DNA from 4 places in the Ensifer sp. MJa1 genome. Region 1 is predicted to be linked to each of the others. Evidence: riboswitches for the same ligand, from Rfam matches in the RefSeq annotation. Region 1 holds a riboswitch; each other region holds the start of a gene.
What was found. A riboswitch is a leader RNA that binds a small molecule or an ion and turns the genes downstream of it on or off. The one in region 1 is predicted to bind cobalamin.
Positions count from the first base shown of each region.

Region 2: another riboswitch for cobalamin. It lies ahead of bluB (5,6-dimethylbenzimidazole synthase); the one in region 1 lies ahead of MKZ91_RS06840 (aromatic ring-hydroxylating oxygenase subunit alpha).
Region 3: another riboswitch for cobalamin. It lies ahead of MKZ91_RS01805 (DUF1636 domain-containing protein); the one in region 1 lies ahead of MKZ91_RS06840 (aromatic ring-hydroxylating oxygenase subunit alpha).
Region 4: another riboswitch for cobalamin. It lies ahead of MKZ91_RS16215 (CbtB domain-containing protein); the one in region 1 lies ahead of MKZ91_RS06840 (aromatic ring-hydroxylating oxygenase subunit alpha).

Region 1 is NZ_JAKUMO010000003.1:350,888-356,362, reverse strand. It holds gene MKZ91_RS06860 (DUF1217 domain-containing protein) at 1-212, shown strand, start outside; gene MKZ91_RS06855 (FAD-binding oxidoreductase) at 273-1,703, opposite strand; gene MKZ91_RS06850 (L-threonylcarbamoyladenylate synthase) at 1,831-2,805, opposite strand; gene MKZ91_RS06845 (DUF6656 family protein) at 2,886-3,485, opposite strand; cobalamin riboswitch at 3,801-4,003, shown strand; gene MKZ91_RS06840 (aromatic ring-hydroxylating oxygenase subunit alpha) at 4,108-5,352, shown strand; gene MKZ91_RS06835 (hybrid-cluster NAD(P)-dependent oxidoreductase) at 5,354-5,475, shown strand, end outside.
Region 2 is NZ_JAKUMO010000035.1:21,011-26,485, forward strand. It holds gene MKZ91_RS29425 (phytanoyl-CoA dioxygenase family protein) at 1-430, shown strand, start outside; gene MKZ91_RS29430 (SDR family oxidoreductase) at 521-1,333, shown strand; cobalamin riboswitch at 1,362-1,572, shown strand; gene bluB (5,6-dimethylbenzimidazole synthase) at 1,617-2,321, shown strand; gene MKZ91_RS29440 (DUF2865 domain-containing protein) at 2,506-3,672, opposite strand; gene MKZ91_RS29445 (acyl-homoserine-lactone synthase) at 3,743-4,387, opposite strand; gene MKZ91_RS29450 (helix-turn-helix transcriptional regulator) at 4,521-5,255, opposite strand.
Region 3 is NZ_JAKUMO010000001.1:343,977-349,451, reverse strand. It holds gene MKZ91_RS01820 (FecCD family ABC transporter permease) at 1-477, opposite strand, end outside; gene MKZ91_RS01815 (ABC transporter substrate-binding protein) at 565-1,518, opposite strand; gene MKZ91_RS01810 (ABC transporter ATP-binding protein) at 1,529-2,320, opposite strand; gene MKZ91_RS01805 (DUF1636 domain-containing protein) at 2,343-2,756, opposite strand; cobalamin riboswitch at 2,862-3,077, opposite strand; gene MKZ91_RS01800 (hypothetical protein) at 3,234-3,434, shown strand; gene aspT (aspartate-alanine antiporter) at 3,715-5,403, shown strand; gene MKZ91_RS01790 (bifunctional aspartate transaminase/aspartate 4-decarboxylase) at 5,455-5,475, shown strand, end outside.
Region 4 is NZ_JAKUMO010000011.1:14,649-20,123, forward strand. It holds gene MKZ91_RS16205 ((2Fe-2S)-binding protein) at 1-824, shown strand, start outside; gene MKZ91_RS16210 (CbtA family protein) at 865-1,662, opposite strand; gene MKZ91_RS16215 (CbtB domain-containing protein) at 1,858-2,034, opposite strand; cobalamin riboswitch at 2,077-2,339, opposite strand; gene MKZ91_RS16220 (TetR/AcrR family transcriptional regulator) at 2,338-3,030, opposite strand; gene MKZ91_RS16225 (NAD(P)H-binding protein) at 3,134-3,964, shown strand; gene MKZ91_RS16230 (anthrone oxygenase family protein) at 3,961-4,440, shown strand; gene MKZ91_RS16235 (SDR family NAD(P)-dependent oxidoreductase) at 4,495-5,292, opposite strand; gene MKZ91_RS16240 (SRPBCC family protein) at 5,320-5,475, opposite strand, start outside.

The DNA of each region.
Region 1 (5,475 bases):
AAGCCGCCTATATCGAGCGCGTTGTCGACATCAAGGACCTGCAGGATCCCGAGAAGCTTGAAAAGCTCCTGCAGCGGTTCACGGCGCTCTATGACGTCGAGAACAACACCGACGTCTCAGCGGGACTGGCGATCCTCAGCGGTAGCGCTGGAAGCGGGGTCAGTGCCGAAACGCTGCTGTCGCTCTCGCAGTTGCGGGCAGGCGGTCGCTAATCGGAGGCAGCCTGCTGAACGGCATTTCCAGGCATGCCGCTCTTCAGTTTGCGGCAGGCGTCACTTTGCGCGCAGCACCTTGTCGGGGTTCATGATACCGGCCGGGTCGAAGGCGTGTTTGATCCGCTGCATCAGGTCGATTTCGATCGGCGCACGGATCTCGGCGAGTTCGTCGCGCTTCAGTTGACCGATGCCGTGTTCGGCAGAGATCGAGCCGTTGTAGCTGAGCACGATGCCATGGACGATGGCGTTGATCTCGCGCCAGCGGTCGAGGAAGGCCTGCTTGTCGGCTCCAACAGGCTGCGAGATGTTGTAGTGGATATTGCCGTCGCCCATGTGGCCGAAGGAGCAGATCCGCGCGCCGGGGATCGCTTTCAGAACGGCGGCATCCGCCTCTTTCATGAAGGCGGGAATACTTGAGACCGGCACCGAAACGTCGTGCTTGATTGAACCGCCCTCGGGCTTTTGCGCCGGCGACATGCTTTCGCGCATATGCCACAGCGCCTTGGCCTGGGTCTCGTTGGCGGCGATCACGGCATTTTCGATGAGCCCGGCGGCAAAGCCTTGTTCCATCAGGTCCTGCACCATCCGTTGCGCGCTTTCGGCCGTGTCGGAGGTCGAGATATCGACCAGCGCATACCAGGGATGGACGGTGTCCATCGGGTCGCGAACGCCGGGGATGTGTTTGGTGGTGAATTCGACGCCGAGCCGCGGCATCAGTTCGAAGCCGGTCAGCGCAGGACCGCAGAGGCTGGAGGCCTTGTCGAAGAGGGCGAGCGCGTCTTCGACACTGCCGACGCCGGCAAAGGCCACCTGGTGCCCGAGTGGTTTGGGGAAGAGTTTCAGAACGGCGCCGGTGATGACGCCGAGCGTGCCTTCGGCGCCGATGAACAGGTCGCGCAGGTCATAACCGGTGTTGTCCTTCTTCAGCCGGCGCAAGCCGTCCCAGATCTCGCCGGTCGGCAACACCACCTCAAGGCCGAGGCAAAGCTGGCGCATGTTGCCATAGGCGAGCACAGCGGTGCCGCCGGCATTGGTGGACAGGTTGCCGCCGATCCGCGCCGATCCTTCTGAGCCGAGCGACAGCGGGAACAGCCGTTTGTGATCATCGGCCGCCTTCTGGAGTTCGGCAAGAATGCAGCCGGCGTCTGCCACAATGACGTTGCCCACCGGATCGATGTCGCGGATCCGGTTCAGTCGTTCGAGAGAAAGCACGACATCCGCCTGGCCTTCGCGCGGGATCTGCCCGGCGACGTGGCCGGTGTTGCCGCCCTGGGGCACGATCGCCGTGCGGGTCGCGCTGGCGAGTTTCATGATCCGCGAGACCTCGTCGACCGAACCGGGGCGAAGCACCATCGGCGTCGTGCCTCGGTATAGCCCGCGGGACTCGACCAGATAGCGCGCCTTGTCGGCTTCGGCCGTGAGCAGGTTGGCGCTGCCGACGATCTCGGCGAAGGACGCAATCAGTTCGGGAGAGGGGAGCGTGGTCATGGCCTGCCTTCGCTTTGCGCCGTGGGCGCAGTTTTGGACCGGGGATCCGCAGCAATGCCGCGATCCTATCCGTGATCGCGGCTCGATCGTTAGAAGGGCACGCGCGAAAAGCGGTGCGCCGCAGACGTCACTCTCTCGGGGCGGCTGCCCGCTGCAGCCGGTCGATGATCGCTTCGCCCAAGCCATCCGAAGGGATTGGCCCGAAGGCGATCGTCCGCGCGCCGCTCGCATCCGCACGCTTCATGTAGTCGAACAGGTTGGCGGCCGCTTCCCTCAGGTTGCCGGTCGGACTGAGGTCGAGCACGATGGCTGCCTGTTCCTCGCCGCTGATCCGGCCGCCGCCGAAACGGACCAATGCTTCCCCGGGGCGAACATCGGCAGCGTCGAGCCTGACGGCCGCGCCCGGAGCATAGTGGGAGGCGAGCATGCCCGGCGCTTCGATCGTCGCGCCCGCCGTTTCCGGCCGCTCTACGGGGCGGTCGAGCAGACGCTCGATCTCGGCGGCGTCAAGGCCACCTGGACGCAACAACCGGATCGCATCGTCTTCGACCTTGATGATGGTCGACTCAAGCCCGATCTCGGCCGGGCCGGCATCGAGGATCAGCTTCAGTTTGGCACCGAGATCGGCTTCCACATGGGCAGCACTGGTCGGGCTGATCTTGCCGGACGTATTGGCGCTGGGCGCCGCAAGCGGCCGGCCATACCGGCCGATCACCCGCCGCGAAAAACCCTCGGGCATGCGGATGCCGAGTGTGTCGAGGCCGGCTGAGGCAAGTGCGTGAACGGTACTGTCCTGCCGCTGCCGCAGGATCAATGTCAGCGGTCCGGGCCAAAAGGCCTCCGCCAGCCGCCGGGAAATCGGGTCGAACCGCACATGAGCTTCCGCCATCGCCATGTCCGAGACATGCGAGATCAGCGGGTTGAAGCGCGGTCGCCCCTTCATCTCGTAAATACGGCTGATCGCATCGGGATTGGTCGCGTCGGCCGCAAGGCCGTAGACCGTCTCGGTTGGAATGGCGACCGGCTCGCCCTCGGCAAGAACGGCGCAGGCGCGCTCGATCGCGCGATCCGGTTCCTTGCCAGTGTCTATGATGTCAGCCATGCCGTGCCCCTTCCGGAAGCTTCCTTAGCGGACACACAGGGAAAACAGAAGATCTTCTTTCAGCACAAGCTGTCGTCGGCTCAGAGGCTGCGGATGATGCGGCGCAGCGCATCATCGCGGGCGCCCAGCATCAGCACGTTCTTCAGCGCCACCTTGGGATCATCGGTACGGAACAACAAGCCATTATCGCGGATGTTGCGGTTGATGACCATTTGTCCTTCGTCGGCGTTCGGTTCGATGGCGACGGCGAAATACATGCGTGAATAGCCGGTCTGGATCCGCTCGAAGAAGTGCTTTTCGTCGCCGAGTTCGCAGAAGAAGTTGGCGAAATAGAACGACCAGGTGATGTCCTTGGCAGGCGCAACGGGGGTGCGCGCCGCCGTCACGTGGCAATAGCCGAGGTGCGGCCGCCCGGCGAGCGTGCGGTGGAAGATCATCTTGGGGAACTGGATCGATGAATGGAAGCCGTTGATGCGCTTGTGCGTCGTGTCGCCGGCGGTCGCCAGTTTCTTGCCGGTCCGGTCTGCGACTTCCTCGTAGCTCAGATACCGGCGCTCGCTCGGCATCCATTGACGGCGGTTGATCCGGCCGGTGCGCAGGAACTCTGTATGGACAGCCGCCTTCGCCGGGGTCGCCGGCGGCCTTTCGGCCGCTGCATCGTAATACTTGAACTTGCTCATGATCGTCAGCGCGCCATCTGCCTGTTGGACCCACTCGTCCGCCGGCAAGGCTAATGGCTTATGGTTAATGAAAGATTTCGCCGCGAGGTGATGGAGAAGTCGGGCGGGTCATGAAGTCATGTCGCAATCTGGCGAAGCTCTCACGCGCTCGCGCCATGCCGGGCCGAAAACGCGGCAATTGCCGGTTTTTTGATCTATCTATCTGTTTATAAAGCGAAACATTCTGCGGTTTCGCCCTTCGTAACTTCATTGATGCGTGTCGTCTTTCTGGAAACGGATGTCGCTATCTGGCAGCTGCCGGCATGGGTTCCACGCTTACATATCCTCACTCAAGGTGCCGCCTTTAAGGGAGGGCGGAGAATTGGGAAGCCGGTCAAATCCCGGCGCTGCCCCCGCAACGGTGGTGGAGCGAAAGCCTCGGCAAAAGGCCACTGGACGGTTTCGTCCGGGAAGGCGCCGGGCAGGTCCCCAAAGGACGGCTCCTGAGCCCGGAAACCAGCCTTGACAGACATAACCGTAACGGGTTGCGGCGGGCAGCCGGATCGGAGCCTCAAACGCATGGGCATGCGCCCGTGCGGGTTCCTGTCCTGCCTCTCCGAAACATGGCGCATGAGGACAGGACATGGACATCAGGAACGATATGCTTCGCAGGCTGAAAGGCCGACGTGACGGCTACAGCCTCGATCGGGCCTTCTACATCGATCCCGACTACTACCGGCAGGATCTGGAGAACATCTGGTACAAGGACTGGCTGTTCATCGGCCATGACTGCGAGATCCCGAGGGCCGGCAATTATTTCACCGTCCAGGTGGGAGATTTCCCCGTCGTCATCACCCGCGATCGCCAGGGCACGATCCGGGCACTTCACAATTCCTGCCGCCACCGCGGCTCTCGCGTCTGCACGCAACACAAGGGGTCATCGGCAAAGCTTGTCTGTCCCTATCACCAGTGGACCTACGAGCTCGACGGCAGCCTGCTCTTTGCGCGCCAGATGGGCGAGGACTTCGACAAGGCGGCCCACAGCCTGAAGCCGATCCATTGCGAAACGGTCGGCGGCTACATTTTCATCAACCTGTCTGAAAATCCGATGGACTTCGCGGCCTTCCGCGAACTGGCCTTGCCCTACCTCGCGCCGCATCGCCTCGGCGAAACCAAGGTCGCCTTTGAAAGCACGATCATCGAGAAGGGCAACTGGAAGCTCGTCTGGGAAAACAACCGCGAGTGCTACCATTGCGCCGCCAACCACCCGGAGCTTTGCCGCACCTATCCGGAAGCGCCGACGGCAACCGGCGTTCAGGGCGCCAAGGACGATCCAGTGATTGCCGCGCACTGGGCAAAGTGCGAGGCGGAAGGGCTTCCGAGCGAGTTCAAGATATCGCCGACCGGACAGTTCCGCGCCGCCCGCATGCCGCTCGTCGACGACGCCGAAAGCTATACCATGTCCGGCGCGCGCGCCGTCCGCCAGGCCCTGTCGGCAGGTGTCCACCAGCAACAGATCGGTACGCTTTTGATGTTCCACTATCCAACGACCTGGAACCACGTGCTCGCCGACCATGCCATCACCTTCCGCGTCCTGCCGCTCGGCCCGGAACTGACGCAGGTGACGACGAAGTGGCTCGTCAACAAGGATGCGGTCGAGGGCGTCGACTACAACCTGGAAGAACTGACCCACGTCTGGACCGAGACCAACGACCAGGACCGTCAGATCGTGGAGGAAAATGCCTTTGGCATCCGCTCGCCTGCCTATCAGCCCGGCCCCTATTCGCCGGAGCACGAAGGCGGCGTGATGCAGTTCGTCGAATGGTACTGCAAGTTCATGGAGCAACGCCTCAAGGGCGATGCCGCTCCGCTTTCGAGGGTTGCCTGACATGCAGATGGCGTCCTCCTTCCACCACTTCGATGCGCTGCACGTCTGGATCGACCGGCAGCAGCTGCTCGAATGCACCTCGGCGGTCGTCGAGACAGCCGATGTCATGACCTTCACCTTCCG
Region 2 (5,475 bases), on a different contig from region 1:
TTTCGACGAACATCACATCCAGCTTCCGCTTGAGAAGGGCGATGTCGTGTTCTTCAACCCGGCGCTCTTCCATGCGGCCGGCAACAACCGTTCGGCGGATATCCGCCGCGTGGCGAACCTGCTGCAGGTGTCATCGGCCTTCGGTCGGGCGATGGAGACCGTCGATCGGCGGACGATGAGTGCCGTGCTCTATCCGGCGCTGAAGACTTTGCTCGCGACTGACACGGTCACGCAGGCGGAGGCGGAGAACGCGATTGCTTCCTGCGCAGAAGGCTATTCCTTCCCGACCAATCTCGACCGCGATCCGCCGCTTGGCGGTTTGGCACCGAAGACGCAGGCGCAATTGATGCGCGAGGCGCTGAAGGCCGGAACAAGCGAGGTGGATTTTCGTGCGGCGCTCGACGCACAGGCCAGGCGCAAGCTGAGTTGACGGCTTTGCTCCATATCTGATCGGCTCCGGGCGCAATCCGTCCGGGGCCAGTTCTGTTTCTACCTGATCTCACTCAAAGGGAGGATTTCGATGAGCGGACAACTGGAAGGCAAGATCGCCATCGTCACCGGTGGCACACAGGGGCTTGGCGCGACGATCGCCGGTCTTTTTGCAGAACGCGGTGCGGCCGGCATCGTCATTTGCGGTCGCAATGCAGCCAAGGGGCGCGCGAAAGCCGAACAGATCGGCAAGGCCGGCGGCGCAAGAGTGGTCTATGTCGAGGCCGACCTCGAACAGGTGGAAGATGCGCGCAAGGTGGTCGCGGCCTGTGATGCGGAGTTCGGCCGCGTCGATGCGCTGGTCAATGCCGCCGCCATCACCGACCGCGGCACGATCCTCGACACCACACCGGAACTGTTCGATCGCATGTTCGCCATCAATGTGCGTGCGCCGTTCTTCCTCATGCAGGAGGCGATCAAGGTGATGCGGCGAGAGGGCACCGAAGGCACGATCGTCAACATCGGCTCAATGTCGGCAATGGCGGGACAACCATTCATCGCTGCCTACTGCTCGTCCAAGGGTGCACTCGAAACCCTTACCAAGAACACGGCCTATGCGCTCCTGCGCAACCGCATCCGCGTCAACGGTCTCAACATCGGCTGGATGGCATCGGAGGGCGAAGACCGCATCCAGCGGGAGTTTCATGGCGCGTCGCCGGATTGGCTGGAGAAGGCGGCCGCCAGCCAGCCCTTCGGCCGGCTGGTCGATCCGGCAGAGGTTGCGCGCGCCTGCGCCTACCTGTCGTCGGCGGAATCGGGGCTGATGACCGGCTCGGTGATCTGCTTCGACCAGTCGGTCTGGGGCGCCTATGACGGTTCGCCGCATCCGGTGGCGCCGCTCTGAGACTTGCTTGTCTTTCTCCGGCGGCTGTGTCCTTATGCGGCCGTCAGGTGCCCGCGCGAGCGGGAGAATCGGGAATCCGGCGTCATTCCGGAACGTGCCCAACGCTGTGACGGGGACGGACGCTTCGATATGGCCTTGATTTGATTCAAGGTATTGCCACTGGATCTTCAACCGATCTGGGAAGGCGAGGCGACCGGTTGAACCGGAGTCAGAAGACCGGCCTGGCGAGATAGACCGAACCCGCGTGGACGGCGGAAGGTTTCGCATTGTTGGGGATCGAACGATGCTGACTGAACCGAAGGGTGGCCTTGCGGCTGCCTCAGCCTTTTCGCCGGAAGAGCGGGAGGCCGTCTACCGTGCTATTGAAACACGCCGCGACGTGCGCGACGAATTCCTGGGCGACCCACTGCCTGACGACCTGGTGAAGCGGCTGCTTTCGGCGGCCCATAGCGCACCGTCCGTGGGGTTCATGCAACCCTGGAACTTCCTCCTGGTGAGGGCGCCTGAGACCCGCGAGCGCATCTGGCAGGCCTTTCGTCGTGCCAATGAAGAAGCGGCGTTGATGTTTTCCGGCGAGCAACAGACGAAGTACCGCTCGTTGAAGCTCGAGGGCATCCACAAGGCGCCGCTCAGCATCTGCGTCACTTGCGACCGCACGCGTGGCGGGGCTGTTGTGCTCGGGCGTACGCACAATCCGCAGATGGACGTCTATTCCACGGTCTGTGCCGTGCAGAACCTGTGGCTGGCAGCACGGGCCGAAGGTGTCGGCGTCGGCTGGGTGAGCATCTTCCACGAGGCCGAGATCAAGGCGATCCTCAAAATTCCCGATCACATCGAGATCGTCGCCTGGCTGTGCCTCGGTTATGTCGACCAGCTTTACCAGCAGCCGGAGCTCGCGGTGAAGGGATGGCGCCAGCGCTTGCCCCTCGATGAACTGGTCTTTGAAGAAAGCTGGGGCTGCCAGGCGCCGTCAGCCGTTTCCAGATGATGGCAAAAATGCAGATACTTCAAACGGTTGCATTGTTATCTGCATGCAAAAACTGCGATCGCCGCTACGGCATAGCTCCTTAAGTCGGAATCGATTTAAGGGTAGGATTATGCAGCAGCTTTAAAGTGTTACAGCGTCCTTGGCGCGCCTTAGAAGACGCGCGGCGCTGTAAGGCGTCGCGCGTTCAGTTTTGGACCGGTTGGTAAGCCGGTCCTTTGGGGTGTTTCAGGTCGATGGACGTTTCTTCCTGTGGCAGGAAGGTCGGGCCGACGACCCGCACCTTGCTCTTTGCCGGATCGTAGGGACGTTCCTCTGCCGGTGCCTTCTCGGAAGCGCTTTCCGATGCCGGCTTCTTGGTCTCGATGATCACAATCGACGATTGATCGTCACCGGTGATCTTCGTGCCTGTGGTTGGTTGCGCCGCGGCAGTGCGCGGTATCTGGCAGCCGCAGATACCGGGTGTGCCGACGCCGCGGGTGCGATAGGCAAAGGCATTGGGGAGCTCGGTATAGGGCCGGCCGGTCGAAGCCGAGACCATCTGCTCGCTCTCTTCGGTGTTGAGGTCGTGGAAGAAAAGCTCGGTCTCAGCCCCTGGGCAGCGCGCGCGACAGGCTTGTTCGTCCCGCGCAAAATCCGCTGGCGTGGCATCGGACGAGATCGGGAAGAAGGCGCCGTCACAGGTCCGCACGCACATGGTGCGCAGCGTCCCCGTGTAATAGCCGCCCTCTGGTCCGTAACCGTCATCGTCATGCCGCAGCAACGGGCCGTAGGATTCGTCCGGTGGCAGGTCCTCTATGATATTGCGGTGGGTTTCCGGCTCTTCCGGCATCGCACTCGCCATTTCCTCGCGGTCACCGAAGCAGCCGTTGATCTCCAGCGCGGCCAGGATCCGGCGGCGCGCGTCCTCGCTGTCGCCGGCAACGATCTGCTCGCGCTGCGACTTCAGCAGGCGCAGATTGTCTTCCATCTCGGCGATAAGGCTGGTGAGATCGCCGCAGGTGTCCGGATCGCCGCCATCGAAGGTGACAACACTGCCGCCGCCACAGCCAGCGCGGCGACGATCGTTCTTCGCCCGTCGCAGCTCGATGTTCTGGCGCGATATGGCGCTGGCGTAGTCACGCGCGTCTGCGTTGGTGGCAAGGGTGGTCGGCAGTTCCACCAGTCGGGTGTTCAGCCGGTCGCATACGGGTGATGCCAGGGATGGATCGGCACCGACCAAAGCCAGCGGCACCAGGGCCACGGCGACGTGTTTCAAGCGCGCGAACACGGGCGAAGTCTCTTCCTGCTGCCGCGTCGGCGCCGACCTTCCGAGCGGGACGGTTGCCAGCGGCAATTCCTGTTTCAGCGCCATCATAGAGCTTGTCGGTGATCGTGCAACGACAAGCCACGGTTTGCGTTAACAGGTCCGAGTGCCTGATCGCTCAGGCGGCGCGGGCGGTTTCCAGCGACATTGGGCGTTCGAGGACGGTACCTTCGATAGCGGCAACGGCTTTCATGCGTTCGAGCAGATCCGGCGTTACCTCCCAGGCAACAGCCACGGCAAAGACCGAGCCGATACGGTGCGGGTCGGCAATGCGCTCGCCGGGGCAACCCATGCGCCGGAACATGCGCTCAAGGAAGACGTCGGTAACCGTGACGATGTGGCTGATGCCGGAGGCGAGCCCCAGTTCGCCCACACCGCACATCAGTTCTGCGGCCGCTACCGTTACCTGGTTCGACGACCGGTCCTGCGAGATGTCGGGTTCGATGCAGAAGCGGCTCGATTCCCAGACCGAAGCACTGCGGATTTCCGGGTTGTCGCCGAGCAGGATCGGGAAGGTGTCGTCGAGCATGTTCGGCCCGAGCGTCGGCAGCAACCTCAGCGAGCCGCGCAGCCGGCCGGTGTCAGGGGCATGGGACAGAACGTAGAGCGGGTTTGCCGTGTCGTAGTTGTCGATCTCCCATTCGCCCTCGGTCTTAACGTCCCATTTCAGGAAGTCGTGGAAGACGCGCTTGCGCAGCCGGAACATGTCGTCGACGGCCTGCGGGTGCTGTGCGCGGGTCTTTCCGTTCAGGATCCTGATCATCGTTTTCTCCGTCCTTGTTTAGGGTTGGACGGATGCTGTCAGGCTCGTGACGGGCATGTAACTGTCGGTAGTGACAGTTCAAATGCGTGTATTTCGCCAGTAGATTTCGAGGGGTTTCGGGAGGCCCCTGTCGTCAGACAGTCGGGATCAGGGCGTGGCGGACCGCCTGTGCGACGGCCTGGGTATTGGAGACGACATTGAGCTTGCGCCGCGCATTGGTCATGAAAAAACGCACGGTGCGCTCGGAGATGCCGAGGATCGTGGCGATTTCCCAGTAGCTCTTGCCAGCCGCCGCCCAGGTCAGGACCTCGGTCTCCCGGCCGGTCAGGCGCTCGCGCGTCGAAAACGCTCCGGGCATTGCGGCGTGCTCGAGCATGGCGGCATGGAAGAGGTTGGCCGCCAGTTGGAAATCGCGCAGGTGATGGCGGCGATAGGTCGACCATTCGTCGGCCGACATGTTGACGTTGATCGCCAGCAGCGCCATGCGGCCTGCAGGCGACGGCAGCGGCAGGGCGACGCCTTCGGTGGAGATGCCGATCTCCTGGGCGGACTGGAACAGGGGCTCGCATTCGGGAAAGCGATGGCGCGCCATCGTCCATTCGACCGGGCGGACACCGCCAAGCGCCAGCTTCAGGATCGGATCTATACGGTGCAGGCTGCGCGTGCGGTAAATTTCGGCGGCATAGGCGCCGAAGGTGTGATGCAGGCGGCAGATCTTGAGCTCATCCGCGAAGGGTTCGGCTTCAAGATAGAGGAGGTGGGCGATGCGAAAGGTACGGCGCATCAGGGTAAAGAAATGAGCGGGCTCGACACAGCCCCCGCATTCCAGGATTTCCAGCATGTCGAGGACAGCCTGCTGTTCAGTCATGCCACAACACCGAATCTCGTCCGAGGCTCCAGCATGGTTAGGGGTTCACCTTTTGTCCAGCGCAAACTTTCTTGTTTGGTGTGTGTGCGTAGAAATGAAATTAGAGGTTGCGGTCTGCGGCGATCCTCACATGGAGACCGATAGCCGGAGCTGATTCGTCCGCAACGCCTGAACCACAGGGCGCCGCGCATGAATTCGGCGCGGCGCCTGGATATGGTTT
Region 3 (5,475 bases), on a different contig from region 1:
GGATGTTAAGACGAAGGCGACGGCGACGCCGGCGAGCACGAGGCGGTCGGCGCTGGAGCCGAGCACACGCGCCACGTAGGCGACAAGCATGGTTGCGGCGAGCGCCCCGGCAAAGGCAAAGAGCGGCACCGTGGCAAGGCCGAGGATGAGCCCGGTGTGGAGCAATGCAATGATCGCGCCGAGCGCGCCGCCGGAGGAGACGCCAAGCAGGTGCGGATCGGCGAGCGGATTGCGGGTCACCGATTGTAGCACGGCACCGGTCAACGCCAGCCCGGCGCCGACGAGGCCGGCAAGGATCACGCGCGGCAGGCGCACGTCCCAGACGATGCTCTCGCGCCCGGCCGACCAGAAGACCTCGACGCTTTCGGGCGAGATCTTGCTGGCGATGATCGACCAGACGGTTGAAACCGGGATCGGCGCCGAGCCGAGCGACACGCCGGCCGTCACGGTCACGGCAAGCAGGAGCAGCGCGGCCACGAGACCGATCCCGGCCCGGAGCCCCCGGGCCGACACTAGGCGCGAAGCCGCCAGGGGACGAGGCGACGTATCCTCAGCCAGCATCGATTACAGGCCCTGCCCGTGAAATGCCTTGGCGAGACGCGCAATGGCGTCGATGTTGCGCGGCCCGGGTGTCGCTTCCACATATTCGAGCACCACGAAGCGGTCGTTCTTGACGGCGTCGACATTGGCGAAGGCGGGATTGTTCTTCATGAAGGCGATCTTGTCTTCGGCCTTCACCTCCCCGTAATTGACGATGACGACCACCTCGGGATTGCGCTCGATCACCGGCTCCCAGGAAACCTCCACCCAGCTCTTTTCGACGTCCTCCATGATGTTGGCGCCGCCGGCAGCCTCGATCATCGCCGTCGGAATGCCGAAGCGACCCGAGGTGAACGGCTTCTCCTCGCCGGAATCATAGACGAACACACGCGTCGGCTTGTCGCCGCCGGCCGATGCCTTGACGATGTCGGCCAACTGGCTGCGATAGCCCGCAACCAGCGCTTGCGCCCGATCCTCGACGCCGAAGATGCGGCCAAGATTGAGAAGATCGACGAACATGTCGTCCATCGTTGGCTTTTCCTTGGCCATCACGTGGATGCAGGATTCGGTAAGTTCGTAGACACCGATCTTGAAGGGGGCGAGCGTCTCGGGCGTCACCTCGCCGCCGACCTTCATGCCGTAGTTCCAGCCGGCAAAGAAGAAATCGGCGTCGGCGTTCAAGAGCACTTCCTTGGTCGGATACTTCTCCGAAAGCTCCGGCAGTTCCTTCACGCCCTCGCGCAGCCTTTCATCCAGTGTCTTCCAGCCGGAGACGCCGGTATAGCCGACCATGCGGTCCTGCAGCCTCAAGGCCAGCATCATCTCCACCAGGTTGACGTCGTTGGCGATCGCACGCTTGGGCGCCGCATCGAAGGTCACCTCGCGGTTGCAGCTCTTGATGGTGACCGGATGGGCGAGCGCCGGCGTTGCCGCGGCGAGAAGGAACAGGACGGTGGATGAGGCAATATTGATCTTCATGAAATAAATCCTATCGGGGAAGTGAGAAGGAGAAACGGGCGCTGCCGGCAGCGGCCGTGCTGTGGACGGTGGCGGTGACGCCGAAGGCTACGGAGAGCGCCCTGGGGCTCAGGACCTGCTCCGGTGTCCCAAAGGCCGTCAGCCGCCCGGCCGTCACGATCGCGACGTCGGTGGCGAACTCGGCGGCAAGGTTGATGTCGTGCAGCGTCGAGACGATCGTCAGCTTCAACGTCTGCAGCAGTTCGAGGATTTCGAGCTGGTGGCGGATGTCGAGATGATTGGTCGGCTCGTCGAGGATGATGATGCGCGGCTCCTGGGCAAGCGCCCGGGCGATCAGCACCCGCTGCTTCTCGCCGCCCGAAAGCGTGGCAAATTGCCGGCCGGCGAGATGGGCGAGATTGAGATGCGACAGCGCGTGAGCCACGCGCTCGCGATCAAGCTCCGACCAGCCGCTCAGGCCCTCGCGTCTCGGGATCCGCCCCATCATCACCACATCGCGCACGCTGAAGGGAAAATCGCCGGGCATTTCCTGCAGCACGACGGCGATTGTCTTTGCCGCCTCGCGTGCCGAAATCGACCAGAGGTCGACGCCATCGACGGCAATGCGGCCGGCATCCGGCTGCACGGCGCGATAAAGGCAGCGCAAAAGAGAGGTCTTGCCGGCACCGTTCGGCCCGAGGATCGCAAGCCGGCTTCCCGCCGCGATCGAAAAATCGACATCCTCGACCAGCGTCAGGCCCGGACGCGGTCCCCAACGCAGGCCCTCCACCCTGAGCGTGGCTCCTGTCGACGTGCAGCTCATGATCCTGTCCCTCCCCGCGGTCTCACTGGAACCGTCCGGCGATGTCTTCGGAGACGAGCATGGCCGCCGGGATGCGGGCGAGCGTCTTGCCCTTCAGCCCGCGCGGGCGCTCGACGGCACGCGTCATGCCATCACCGCGCTCGGCATAGGTGGTGGCGAAGCTGACGAGATCGTCGATGTCTTCCTCCGGCGAAATGTCGCCGAAGAGATAGGTCGCCTTGCCGGTTGCCTGGAAGGCGATGGTGCAGGGTCGGGTGCAGGCGGCCATGCAGACGGTGCCGGCGATCGAGAAGTCACGGTCGAGCGGTGTCCCGAGCGTGGCGATGCTGCGGTTGAGGCGCTGAATGAGCTCGGCACCGGGCGCGCAAGGGCCACCGGTAAGGCGGCAATCGGTGCAGACCGTTATCTTGTGCTGTCTTGAAGTCGGCTCGGCCATCTTCTCTCTCCGCCGGAGTGACGGCAGGAGATGGCGAAGCGGCAGAAGGACGGAAAGCCGTCGTGCGAAAGCCAGTTCTTTTCCATCGGAACACCCCGTCCGTTGTGGTTGATCGGTTCGATGGCAGGTCTCCTGGCTCGCGGGTCGCGGCGCATCCACGTCTTCCCGGCTTGATGCCAGTGACATGGTGTGAATGCGCTTTCCGCTCACAGTTGCGGGGGCAGCCACGGTTTCGGTCCCGTCAGGGTCGTCCGTTCCGTGTTCCCTTTTCAGCCGCCTCCGCATTGTCGCGGACGCAGCACCATCAACGCCTTCCTCGCATGAATCGGCTGAAGTGACAACCGCGCGGGCGTCTGCTTCGGGCTCTATCAACATGCGGCGTTTCGTCATGCGTGACTGTTATAAAATAACATTACACAAATCAACAAGGAAATGATCGTCAGGCATTCGGCCGCCCGCTCCGGGCGAGAGCCTCGCGTGACGGCGGCGACCGGCGTATCCTTGGCTTCGCTGAAGCCCGGCGGCAAGATCCTCGATGTCGCCGCCCAGCCTGCCACGCAACGGCATCTGCGTGAAGCAGCGTTGCGCATGTCGAAGGAGACCTCGACGGCAAGCATAGCCGGCAAAGGTTTCATGCGCGGGACGCCGCCAGACAACGCGACAGCTACAACACCATAGTTGAAATGCCGACGAGGGATCTGGCGGGAGCAACGTTCTTGGGCATCGAGGACACCGCCACCTGGAAGCCGCATTCCCGGCAAAGCACTGAAACGTAACGTACGTTACGCTCACGTAACCCCATGACCGTTGAGAAAATCACCGACCGAAGCGACAATCGCCGAAGCTGGGATTGGCGCCGAAGCTGGGATTGGGCATCGATACACCACCACCACATCAACCTGGCCGCGCAAGTCCCGAAATGAAGTGACGGCAATTCAACTTTCGACAGGGGATAGCAGTGAACCCAATCGATTTCTTCGTCGAGACGCTTCGGACCTATCCTCCGGTTGCCGTCTTTCTCGCCCTCGGCATCGGCTTCCTGATCGGCCCCATCAAGGTCGCAGGCTTCAACCTCGGCAACGTCACCGCCACATTGCTGGCGGGCGTTCTCATCGGGCAACTGGGCATCCAGGTTTCCGGTGACCTGAAATCCACCCTGTTCTTGATCTTCCTGTTTGCCGTTGGTTATGGCGTGGGACCGCAATTCGTGCGCGGCTTGAGCACCGATGGGCCGAAACAGATCGCCTTTGCGCTCTCGGTCCTGGTGCTCTGCCTGATCGTGCCCTATCTCTGCGCGCTGATCGCCGGCCTGCCGCTCGGCTATGGCGCCGGCATGTATGCCGGATCGCAGACGATTTCGGCCGCGATCGGTGTTGCGACCGACCAGATCAATTCGCTCGGGCTGACGCCCGAACAGGCCAAGACCTTTGCCGACCAGATTCCGATCGCCTATGCGGTCACCTATATCTGGGGCACGATCGGCTCGGCGATCATTCTTGCCCAGCTGGGCCCGAGGCTTCTCGGCATCGACCTTCCGGCCGCCTGCAAGGAATATGAGGCCAAGCTCGGCGGCGGCACCGAGGCGAGCGAGCCCGGCATTACCCGCGCCTATCATGATTTCGGTCTTCGCGCCTACCGCGTCGACCAGGCAAGCGGTCTCACCGGGAAACCGGTCAAGGACCTCCTTCCCGGCGTCCGCGTCTTTGTCGAACGCCTGCGGCGCGGCAACCAGATCATTGAGGCCGACGGCAACACCGTGCTGCAGCCGGGCGACGTCGTCGCCTTCTCCGGCAGGCGCGCCGTGCTGGTCGAAAACCTCGATTCGAAGCTGGTCGAGGTCGAGGACAAGGAACTGCTGAACGCCGAGGCCGAGGTCGTCGACGTCTATGTCACCAACAAGGCGCTCGCCGGCAAGACGCTTGCCGAAGTCAGCACCATGGATTGGGCGCGCGGCGTCTATGCCCGCAAGATCATCCGCTCACTGGTCGAGATCCCGGTTCTTCCCGGCACCACCGTCGAGCGCGGCGACATCGTCACCATCGGCGGCGCCAAGCGGCACGTTGAGGCCGCCATCAAGGCATTGGGCTTTGCCGATCGCCCGGTCGAAACCACCGATATCGCCTTCCTCGGCTGGGGCCTCTTCATCGGCGCGATGATCGGGGCGCTGACGATCACGATCGGCGGCATCCCGATCGGGCTTTCCACCTCCGGCGGCGCGCTGCTTGCCGGCCTCGTGCTCGGCTGGCTGCGCACCACCTACCCCGCCTTCGGCCGCATCCCGTCACCGGCGCTGTGGCTGATGAACACGCTCGGCCTCAACATCTTCATTGCCGTCGTCGGCATCGGCGCCGGCCCGGGCTTTGTCGCGGGGCTGCAGGAAGTCGGCATTTCGTTGTTCATCTGGGGCGTGGTCGCAACCTCGATCCCGATGATCGCCTCGGTGCTGATCGGCCACTATGTCTTCAAGTTCCACCCGGCGATCCTGTTTGGCGCCTGCGCCGGCGTCAGGACCACGACGGCGGCGCTCGGCATGATCCAGGAGGCGGCCAAGAGCAAGGTGCCGGCCCTCGGCTACGGCATGCCCTACGCCATCGGCAACACGCTGCTTACCATTTTCGGCCTTGTCATCGTCATCATGCTCGCCTGAGGCGAGCCGGCGAACACGGACCATCGTTCAGAGTTCAAGGGAGTGTTTATCATGTTGGACCGCAAATTCTAC
Region 4 (5,475 bases), on a different contig from region 1:
GCCAGCGGACAACCGAGGCTGCGCAGGCGCATCCACAGCAGGCGCTGGCTGTGGCCGAACGCTTGCGCGCGCAGTTCCCCGACGCCGGCGTCTCCCTCGGATCGATGGATGGCCGGTTCGTTTCGCCAGCCACTTTCTGGGCGCAGAGCGGGGCCGGTATCGAGACGGGCCTTGCCTATCAGGATCGTTTTGCGACCGACATGACCGACCCGATCCGGGCGGCGCATCTGATCGCCTTCTACAGCAATGACCTGAGCATGGCCTTGGGTGCTTTTTATCTCGGCAGCGGGCTGACTGCGGAGGTGTCCGGGCTTCGATTCGAAGATTGGACACGATCGAGCGGAGGGCGGGAGGTTGCCGGCAAGCGCTTTCATTTTCGTCTCGACCGCTTCGTGCCGGCGGAAGGCATCGGCAGCTTCGAACGTGGTTTCACGGCGCATCTGAAGCCGGTGATCGCTGCACTGAAACGGCGCACCGGCCTTTCGTCCGGGGCGCAATGGCGGCTGGCATCAGATGCGCTTGCCGGTGCGTTTCTGGAAATCGGCCGGGCGATCGGCGACGAGGCACGCGGCATGGGCGCGGCCCTGGCGATCGTCAAGCGGCAGGGGTCGCCGCTCTATTCCGAAGAGCTTTGCTACGAGGAGATCGCTGCTGTCGATCCGGCAAGCGGCGAGCGGTTGTCACGCCAATACCGAATGCGCTGTGGCTGCTGTCTTTATTTCCGCACCGAGGGCGGCAGTTTCTGCGACACCTGTGTTCTTCTTCAGCCGGAGGCGCGCCGCGCCCGGCTGGTGGCGCATCTCATGCAAAACGGCGGGGCCTGAACCCCGCCGCCTCTTTGTTTCATCGCAGGATGCAGAGCGCTCAATGCGCCCTGACGAAGCGCTCGTTGATGAAGCCGGAGACGACGCCGAGCACGATCCAGAAAGCGAGCGTGGTGGCGAGCGCAGCAACGGCAAACTCGGCGCCAAGCACGGCCGGAACGTTGCTGGTGATATCGGCAGGCTGCGGCGCGCCGTAGACATGCGGTGCAGCGATGAGAACGAGGCCGGCGACCTTCGACACGATCTCTTCGCGCAAGACCACGAGGTAGAGACCGACGGCAGAAAGCGCCACGGTCAGCAGCCACCAGGTCTGGCGGTCGCCGAGTTCGGCGGCCGGGAAGCCCGGCAGTTCCGGCGGCAGGCCGATCGCCGGCAGCATGTGCACGGCGAGCCAGCCGCAGGCGCCCCAGAGCGCGCCGTTCCTGAGCGTGATCGGATAGCCGATCACCAGGCTGACGCCGGCAAGCAGAAGGCCGAAGCCGGAGCCGGTGACGAGATTGGCAATGAGCGTGCCGGAGAAGCGGCTCATGCCGAACATGATGCCGCCTTCTTCCTCATGCTCGCCCTCATGGGCGTAAGCCGGCGTGATCGGCGACAGGGCGTCGATGAGGGCGCCCAGCGGCGAGACGGCCTTGAGCGAGGAATGCTGCTGGCCTTCGGCAGCGGGCGCGGTCGTGCCCGGCTGGCCGGCCGGCTGTTCGGTTGCGGCCGGAGCCTCGCCTTCGAATTCTTCCGCATGCAGGATCAGCGGCGTGACCCGGAGTTCCTGGGCGCCGGTCATGAAGACACCGGCAATCAATCCAGCCACGATCGCGGCCAGAAGCGTTCTGACAATCATCTTGAAATCCCTCGATAACGGCAAAAGCCACGCGCTGCGGCGTGGTTTGTCAGCCTTTCCATGGTCTCTGCCATGCGGACGGTCCTTGCGCGCCGGGCACGCCGGGACGCACAAGCACGGACATCCGGCAAAGGCCGGATGCGCTCAGGTCCGCTTTGTCGACGTGGAACGTTGGTGACGTTCCGAAACATCGTCTTAGTGGCAGGGGAAGCCGTAGGAGTGGCGGGTGTCGTGCGCGGTGTCGTGCAGCACGGCCGAATTGGCAAGGCCGGCGCCGAAGACGAGGAAAGCGCCGATGAAAAGCGCGATGATACCAGCGGTCAGACGATCGCTGAGGGAGAGCGGGGTGCTCGAAATGGTAGACGTAGCCATGACAACCTCCGTGATGGCATCGGGAAATTCCCGGTTTGGGCCCTATGCCCGCATCGAGTGGCAGGTTTCCTGGCTCGCGGCGCTGGGCTCGATGCCCTCGACCTGCCTCGCCTTCCCAGTTCGGCCGCCCTCTCGCGGTCTCTTCCAGTGGCTTCTTCCGGATCGCTCCGAAATGGCAGATCGACGCCGTTCTACAGTCGCGGGGTCGGCCGTGATTTGAATGCCCAGTATGGGTCCATCCGTCACGTTCCCGTTTACTCCCGAAACACGTTCGTATTCCGGGAACCAATCGATCCCTGATGATTAGGAGCGTGTCACGGAGATGTCAATTGAGCCTGCGCCGCCCACCGCTTCGTCAGCGACAAAATCGCGGAGAATCATCTGCTTGTAGGCATCGACGATGCGGTCGCCTTCCGGCCGGTCGACCGAGACTGCAAGCCGCATGGTGCAGTCGCCGAGATGCATGATCAGAAAGGCGGCGCTGTCGATTTCCTCACGAGGCGTTTCGGGCGCAAATCGGGCCCACACGTCGGCAAGAAGCTTGCCGCCGGCCCGGCCTTGTAGAAGGTCGATCTCGCGCAGCGCCTTGTCGGCCTGCATTGCCGACCAGATGTCGCGCATCACGGGCTCGGCGAGGAACATATCGTAGTAGATGTCGAACAGGATGCAGAAGGCCTCGCGCAGTTCTGGAAGCGAGGTGACCTTGGCCAGTTCGGCGGCGATGCACGCGTTGCAAACTGCATTGTAGCGCTCTGCCAGGGTGCGCACGATTGCCGCCTTGTCGGGGAAGTACTGGTAAAGAGAGCCAATAGAAATCCCAGCCTTTTCAGCGACTTCGCTCATGCGCATGGCGTCGCTGCCCTTTTCCTGAATGAGGGCTGTCGCGCAGGAGAGGATCTGTTCGACGCGCTCGCGGCTGCGTTTCTGGCTGGGCGTCCGGCGCAGGGCGGGTTCGTCTTCGGCGGGGATTGCGGACGGACTTGTATCTGAAATCATGAGTGATGCTCACATTTTAGCTTGACTCCTAAAATACGAGGATTTATCACATTTGCAAATGTGAGGGATACTCATGTTTGTAGATCAGCCTCAGGAGGAAGCGATGACTGACAAACTCACACTGGTTTTGGGTGGCACCGGCAAGACGGGGCGGCGGGTGGCCGAACGTCTCGCAGTGCGTGGTGTTGCGGTGCGCATCGGCACCCGTTCGGCATCGCCTTCCTTCGACTGGACTGATGAGGTGACCTGGGCGCCCGCGCTTGAAAATGTCGATCGCATCTACGTCTGCTACCAGCCAGATCTGGCGGTGCCGGGTGCGGTCGAAGTCATCCGGCGATTTTCCGCCCTTGCGGTTGCTTCGGGCATCAAGCGGCTGGTGCTTCTGTCGGGGCGCGGCGAGGATGAGGCGGAAGCGGCCGAGCGCGAATTGCAGGCTTCCGGTGCCGACTGGACGATCATTCGGGGGAGCTGGTTCTTCGAGAACTTCAACGAAGGCTTTCTCGCCGAGGGCGTTCTCAGCGGTTCGGTCTTTTTGCCGGTGGATACGGTCACCGAGCCGTTCATCAGCTGCGATGATATTGCCGACGTGGCGGTTGAAGCCCTTCTCGACGATCGCCATGTCGGCAAGGTCTATTCGCTGACGGGTGCACGGTTGATGACCTTTGCTGACGCCGTGGCCGAAATCGCCGCGGCGGCCAACCGCCCGATCTCCTATCAGGCCATCCCGGTTGCGGATTTCGCGGCACAGCTTCAGGCCGACGGCGTGCCTGATGACTATGTCGAACTCATCCGCTATCTCTTCACCTCTGTGCTCGACGGGCGCAATTCCAGTGTGACGTCCGATGTAGAGCAGGTGCTTGGGCGGCGTCCGCGCGACTTTGCAGCCTATGCCCGGGAGACCGCAGCAACCGGTGTATGGAGTCTTGCCGCATGATCCCGCTGATCCCCGCTTTGGCGTTTGCCGCCGCGATCGGTTCCGGCCTGATGGCCGGGCTGTTCTTCATCTTCTCGGTCTGCATCATGCAGGCCCTGTCGCGGCTACCGCCGGAGCAGGGGATCGCCGCGATGAACGCGATCAATGTCGTGATCCAGAACCCGATCTTCCTCAGCGCCTTCATGGGCACGGCACTCCTCGGCCTGGCGCTCGCGATCGTCCCCTTCGTCTCGGGCGGCGAGGGCCGGTGGTTGCTTGCCGCCGGCGGTCTGGTCTATGTCGTCGGCGTGCTTCTTGTGACAATTGTCTTCAACGTGCCGATGAACGATGCGCTTGGTGCCGCGGCACCGGGGCAGGCGGCCAACGATCTCTGGCGTGAGCGCTACCTGACCGACTGGGTCTGGTGGAACCACGTGCGCACCTTCGCATCGATCGGTTCTCTGGCGCTCTTCATCCTCGGTTTTGCCCGCGCCTGATAAACAGGCCGGCGAGGCGATGGCGCCCCGCCGGCCCAACAATGGTCCGATGGTTCAGTCGACCAGTGAGCCGCAGGTCAGGTTGGCGATCGCGCCGGTGATCGCGCCGGCCCGGTCGGATGCGACGAAAGCGGCGTAATCGGCCACTTCGTCCAGTCGCGGAAGGCGGCCGAGCAGGGTGCCGGTGGTCGCCTTTGTTTCCAGCATCGCTTCGATCGTGGTGTCGTAGCGCCGGGCAAAGCCTTCGAACACCCGACGTGCGTGGGAGACCGGCAATGCTTCGGGAATGGCGTCGGGCCGCAGGCAGACGACGCGGATGCCCTGACCGCCAAGCTCGCCGGCAAGCAGGCGCGAGAAGGCTTCGATGGCGCCGCAGGTGGTGCCGAAGCCGAGGAAACCCGAGCCGGAGATGCGGGCGCCAGGCGTTGACAGTGTGAGGATAACGCCCCTGCCTTTGGCGGCCATGTGGGGCGCCACCGCCTTGGCGGTGATGAAGTTGGCTCGGGTGTAGGCCGCAATCGGCCGTTCGAAATCCTCAAGCGACAGCTCGGCAAACGGCGGCCCCTGCACATGGACGAAGCCGACGGCGGTCAGCGCGATATCTATCGCGCCGGCCCGCTCGACGACGGAGCGGGCGTGGCGTTCGACGGCCGGCTGGTCGAGAACGTCGACGAGGTCGAAGTCCGCCCGGCCGCCGGCCTCGCCAATATCCTTCACCACCTGTTCAAGCGTCTCGGCCGTGCGGCCGGCGAGAAAGACCCGCGCCCCTTCGCGGGCAAAGGCGCGGGCGGTGGCGCCACCGATCGCGCCGCTGCCGCCATAGACGACAGCAGTCTTGCCTTCGAGCAACATCGCGTCGTTCCTTCTTGTGAGCCTCGTTCAGGGGTTCGGAATGCGTGTCTCGTATTCCTGTTCGAGCGCTGTGAACTTGCTCCAGAAGGCGGCGGGTTCTTCTCCTTCGAGGAGGTCGCGCAGCATGTCGAGATGCACGTGCCAGCCGGCGGAGAAGCTGGTCATGATGCCGCGATTGGCGAT